Linked DNA regions of Flavivirga eckloniae. The protein of the gene in region 2 interacts with the protein of the main gene of each other region in a pairwise test. Links are inferred from orthologs where the notes say so. Each region holds a gene or a part of one and is shown on either strand. Other genes may lie near its edges.

Region 1 (3,026 bases), 380 kb from region 2 along the record:
GCGAATGCATTTATAGCGTTCGGGTCTGCTAATAAATGAAATTCATATCGGTAGGGTGTATCCTTGGCCATACTGCTGTTTACTAACTTATTACCAACATTGTCTACCAAAGCCTGATATTGATTGTTGGAATGTAGACCACCGTGCTGCTGTGCCATTTGTGGTGCGCTTTGTATTCCAATAGCTATTTCTTTATCGGGAGTCATCGATATGGTTTGCATTCTTCCTGTATAAGGATTCTCTTCTTGTTGGCTGCATCTTTTAAAAACAAAGAAAATCGCAATAGCTGCGCCAATTAATAATCGTACCTTAAGGTTTTTTCTTCTCATCTTTTGAAATTTAATCAAAAATAATTCTCCTACGTTCTGTGCGGAAAATTCTATTGAAATTGTTAGTCATTGCAACTAAAAATATAAAATTTTATACACAAATGTTAATTGTATGTAATTAATACAGGTTTTAATAGAAGTTTAATTATTAATTAGACCCCATATTTTTATTAAAAGTCACAGGGAAATTACGAAAAAATAGAATTAATTTTAAGCACCATATTATAAAAACAGACTATGGCTTTTACATTTAAAATTATAGAAAAGGAAAATATAAAATTTGTTATTCCTTTGGTACAAAAACTTAATGGGCATAAAATTACCTATGAGGTATTGGAGCAGCGCTTTTCTGAAATGATTACTCAAAATTACGAATGTGCGGTAATATATGATGGTGATAAACTAATAGGAGTTTCTGGTTTGTGGTTTTGTACAAGACATTATTCTGGAAAGAGCGTGGAAGCAGACCATGTTTATATTGATGAAACTTATAGAGGACAGGGTTTAGGGAAACGATTTTTTGAATGGATATACAATTATGCTAAAGAAAAAGGGTATGAAACCGTGGAATTAAATACCTATGTAAGTAATCCTGCGTCTCATAAGTTTTATTATAATGAGGGCTTTAGCATTTTAGGATTTCATTTTTTAAAAAAGTTATGAATTTTTCTTGCAAAAGAGTTAACAGTTTACATATATTTGCACCATAGGAATGCGGGAGTAGCTCAGTTGGTAGAGCGTCAGCCTTCCAAGCTGAATGTCGCCAGTTCGAACCTGGTCTCCCGCTCTTAAAGCTTCATAGAAATATGAGGCTTTTTTATTTTAATTGGTTTAATTCAGTACCAGACAGTACCTCATAAGGCAATTTATTATATTCAAAAACGCGAGCTGTTAATTCTCCTTTCAAAACAATAGAATCCTCTTTTACATGTAACCAGCTACCTTCTCGCAACCCTATAACGGGTTGGTTATTAAAGTTGTGGAATTCCTTTATTCTAGTTTCTCTGGTTTCCCCCATATGTTTACTGTTTTTATCAGGATCTAAATAATGCGGATTAATATTAAATGGCACAAATGCCAAAGCTTTAAAACTAGGAGGATATAAGATTGGCATATCGTTGGTTGTTTCTATGGTAAGTCCGCAAATATTACTTCCCGCACTTGTACCTAAATAGGGCGTGCCATTTTTTATAGCCGTCTGTAGTGCGCTTATTAAATTGTTTTTATAAAGCTGATTTGTTAATACAAATGTGTTACCACCTCCAATAAAAATGGCTTTGGCATTATTAACAGCTTCTGTAGGGTTTTCGTAAGTATGAATACCCCTGGCGCTTTTATTAATTTTAGAAAAGGCCATATTTGCCTTTTCTGTGTAGGCATCGTGAGATATACCACTTGGTCTGGCGTAGGGAATAAATAGAATCTCATCAATTCCTTTAAAGAATTCGGCTAGATCATTTAAAATATAATCTAAATAACCACTACCATGAATTGTTGAAGTACTTGCAATAATTATGTTTTTCATAATAAAATTTTTCATTGTAAAACTAAGATTATAATACAAATATTTATGTTATGTATAAGAAATTTTTATGGACTTAAGTATTGAAAAGTCTAATAAAAATGCTATTTTCAAAAAAATAACCATTATGAAAAAAGCCATTTTCCTTTTAATATTATTATCTACAATACAAGTAATCTCCCAAGAAGCTAATAGAGTGCGGGTTAAAGGGAAGATAATTGTTGAAAGTAGTGATGTTTCCGGTATAACCATTTATAATACAACATCAAATAAAGGCGTAATAACTAATGAAAATGGCGAGTTTAAGCTACGTGTGGCTCTAGACGATTTAATTGAAGTGAGTGCATTACAATATCAAAATATAAACTTTAGGGTTAATAAGGATATGATTAAATCCAAAACAATAAAGCTTTTTTTAATAGAGGAGATTTATAAGTTAGAGGAGATTGTTGTATCTAAAAAAAGCTTATCTGGAAACCTAAATACCGATATAGAAAGCACCGATGTTTTTAGACCAAAACTAGACGCTTTGTATTTTGGTATAAAACATAAGGAAGACTACGATTTTGATAAAGATTATCTGTCTAAACCAGAAAACATTACGATGAATTCTCAACGACAAGAATTGATTAATGATTTAAATATTGTTAATGTAGTAGATCAGTTATTATTACCATTATTTAGATCTGGAGTGGTTAATAAAAAAGAGTCTGGCGTTCCAGATGTTCCTGTAGAAGCGATAAAGTACTATTTAGGGTCGGAGTTTCTTATTAATAATTTTAATATTCCCAGCCATAGGGTTGAAGCGTTTATAAGATTTGTAGAAAGTAAGGATTTTGATTTCTCATTGCTTAATTATGGAAAAGAAATGGATTTCCTTGAATTACTATATCAAAAAAGTACCGAATTTTTAAATTCTGATAAGACAAAGCAATAAGTTGCTTTAAATTCCAAGTTAGTTTTTAACAAAAGTTTAGAATGGTTTTTCAATTTATTTAAGATTAGAAAGACGTTCTTTATACTTTAATTATAGCAATTTGGAACGCGTATTAGTATCTTTCATATTCATTTTTTTACCACTTTATATAAGTGGTCAATCTACTAATAGAATAGAAGTACAAGGAGTTCTTTTTTCTCCTAATAATGATGTTGAGGCTGTAACAATTTTTAATAAG
Region 2 (2,980 bases):
GTTATTGCTTTATTCATTTTGTTCCTTATTAAGCCCTAAAAAAGTGCTATTGTGTTATGGCATTTATCTTTAAAGTAAATTTGTAATTGAAATTTACAACATTATTTTCAAATAGTATTTCATCATAACTAAGATAAGATTCTAATGATACTTTATTTATATGCTTATCTTTAATGTTGACCTCTATTTTACCCTTAGATTTTACATTTAAATTAATGATATTGTTAGGTACTTCCTCTTTATTTAATTCAACTATACCTTCAACATCAAAATACGCTTTGTCTGCTTTAACTTTTGTAAGGGTGAATTTATTTTTTGTGTTGTTGCTAATAATGTCCTTAATAGGAGCATTCTCCAACATTGCTGGCTTTTCTGCTAATAATAGTCTGAGAGGTTTCTCTAGAATGAATGAATCACCTATGGATAAAGCATTATCGGGAAAGAAAACGGTACTTTCAACATTTTTATAATATAGTTTTATCATGGATTCGTTTTTGCTTTTTAGATTATCAACAAAAACTTCATCTATCTGAACTTTATTTTTAGAATTAATTTTTCCAACCAGTTTCAAAGATTTAAAACCATGCTCTTTATTTATCTTTTCTCTCTCATAAAAGCCTTTATAAGAAAGTTGGTCAAACAATATTTTAATAGGTATGTTTCCTTCACTATCAAGATTGAAAGTTGATATTTTCATTCTAAAAGATTCCTCTTTACCGGACTTTAAACTTTTAACAGACCCAATAGAGTCTAACATTCGTTTCATATCCTTATCAACATCCTTAAACGTATTTATGCTAGATGTCTCTTTTATTCTGTATGTATAAGTCTGGTTAGGTTCGTAAACGACTTTAATATGATAGTTTTCGGTTTGAGAGGAGCTTAAGAAAGTACAAAACAGGAATAAAAAGAATATATAATGTTTCAAATTAATTCAATTTTTTTTCTAAAGCTGTTAATTCTGCAATTTTGCAGATCACCTCAGTGGCTTTAATCATACTCTCAACAGGAACGTATTCATAACGTCCATGAAAATTATGTCCACCAGCAAAAATATTGGGGCAGGGAAGTCCCATGTAGCTTAATTGCGAACCATCGGTACCACCTCGAATGGCTTTTATAAGCGGTTGTATACCCAGTTGTTTCATGGCTTTTTCTGCAATATCTACAATATGCATTACAGGCTCAACCTTTTCTTTCATATTGTAATATTGATCTTTTATTTCGGTAGTAATAGCCTCTCTGCCGTATTGGGAATTTAATTCGTTGGTTAATTTTTGCATCACTTCTTTACGTGCTTCAAAATGTCCTCGATCATGATCGCGAATAATATATTCTAAAATCGTTTCTTCAACATCACCTTTCATGTTATGCAAATGGAAAAAACCTTGATAGCCTTCTGTATGTTCTGGGGTTTCCAGTCGTGGTAACGAATTAATAAACTCCTGTGCGATATACATAGAATTTATCATTTTACCTTTAGCATATCCTGGGTGTACAATTTTACCTTTAACGGTTACCACCGCACTTGCGGCATTAAAGTTTTCGTATTCTAATTCGCCTATTTGGCTACCATCTATGGTGTAAGCCCAATCTGCACCAAATTTTTCAACATCAAATTTATGTGCTCCTCTTCCAATTTCTTCATCGGGAGTAAAACCAACCCTAATTTTTCCATGTTTAATTTCCGGATGGTTTATTAAGTATTCCATAGCCGAAACAATTTCACAAATACCGCCTTTATCGTCGGCACCCAAAAGTGTAGTGCCGTCTGTTGTTATTAAGGTTTGGCCTTTGTATAGTAATAAATCCTCAAAATAACCTGGAGATAGTACGATGTTTTCTTCTGAATTTAAAACAATATCCTTACCATCATAGTTTTCTATAATTTGAGGATTTACATTGGCTCCTGTAAAATCTGGTGAGGTATCGAAATGAGAAATAAATCCTATAGTCGGTACATCGTATTCTACATTAGCAGGTAATGTAGCCATAATGTACGCGTTATCGTCAATGGTAACATCTTGCAAACCAATAGATTTAAGCTCTTCGGCCAGTTTGTTGGCCAAATCCCATTGTTTTTTGGTACTTGGTGTTGTATTTGATGATGGATCTGATTCGGTATCGATAGTAACGTAACTTACAAATCGTTTTATGATGTTTTCTTTTGAAATCATTTTAAATAAACTTTGGTATGGTTTAGTATGAAAATACTTAGTGTTTGTTATGGGTTTAAAAATACGATTATTAATTTTTTTTGCTCTTAGAATTGTGCAATTTTTTATTTAGAAGTACTTTTGCATAAATAATACCGGATGTACAAATTATTACTTCGCCCTCTATTTTTTTTATTCGACCCAGAAAAGATTCACCATTTTACATTTTCACTTATAAAAGTCACATCTAAAATACCTGGCTTTGCAGCTCTTTTTAGAAGTTTATATGTGGTTAAAGGTGCCAAATTAAAGCGGAACCTGTTTGGTTTAACGTTTAAAAATCCGGTAGGTTTGGCTGCTGGTTTCGATAAAAATGCTGTGCTATACAATGAGTTGGCAAATTTCGGGTTCGGTTTTATAGAAATTGGTACGGTAACTCCAAGGGGACAGGTAGGAAACCCTAAGAAAAGATTATTCAGACTTAAGGATGATCAGGGAATTATTAACCGAATGGGGTTTAATAACGAGGGAGTAGAAGCTGCCATTTCTCAATTAAAGAAGAATCAGGGTAAATTGATTATTGGAGGTAATATTGGAAAAAACACCGATACGAAACCAGAGGATTATACTAAAGATTATTTGGAATGCTTTAATGCATTGCACCCTTATGTTGATTACTTTGTACTTAATGTAAGTTGCCCGAATGTGGGGAGCCATGCCAAATTAAATGATAAAGATTATTTGGAAGAGCTTATTGGTGCGGTACAAGAGGCTAATGCTTCATTCGAAAGCAAAAAACCAATTCTGTTAAAAATAGCACCAGA

The links.
Region 1: the proteins of pepT (region 2) and pepE interact in binary tests that used the Escherichia coli proteins (3 or more experiments, as listed by UniProt). The link is inferred for Flavivirga eckloniae from one-to-one orthologs.

Annotation. Positions count from the first base shown.
Region 1 is NZ_CP025791.1:1,583,847-1,586,872, reverse strand. Bases 1-2,946 are described here. They hold pepE (dipeptidase PepE), read right to left. Parts: upstream 1,855-2,946; coding sequence 1,147-1,854; downstream 1-1,146. Other genes in these bases: C1H87_RS06665 (carboxypeptidase-like regulatory domain-containing protein), read left to right, coding at 2,889-2,946; C1H87_RS06670 (carboxypeptidase-like regulatory domain-containing protein), read left to right, coding at 1,979-2,788; C1H87_RS06685 (GNAT family N-acetyltransferase), read left to right, coding at 567-992; C1H87_RS06690 (M48 family metalloprotease), read right to left, coding at 1-329. Outside these bases: more of C1H87_RS06665, read left to right, coding at 2,947-3,026. UniProt on the Escherichia coli protein: Hydrolyzes dipeptides containing N-terminal aspartate residues. May play a role in allowing the cell to use peptide aspartate to spare carbon otherwise required for the synthesis of the aspartate family of amino acids.
Region 2 is NZ_CP025791.1:1,205,479-1,208,458, reverse strand. What follows is about bases 54-2,953. They hold pepT (peptidase T), read right to left. Parts: upstream 2,178-2,953; coding sequence 930-2,177; downstream 54-929. Other genes in these bases: C1H87_RS04880 (quinone-dependent dihydroorotate dehydrogenase), read left to right, coding at 2,316-2,953; C1H87_RS04890 (hypothetical protein), read right to left, coding at 54-928. Also shown: C1H87_RS04895 (hypothetical protein), read right to left, coding at 1-17; more of C1H87_RS04890, read right to left, coding at 47-53; more of C1H87_RS04880, read left to right, coding at 2,954-2,980. UniProt on the Escherichia coli protein: Cleaves the N-terminal amino acid of tripeptides.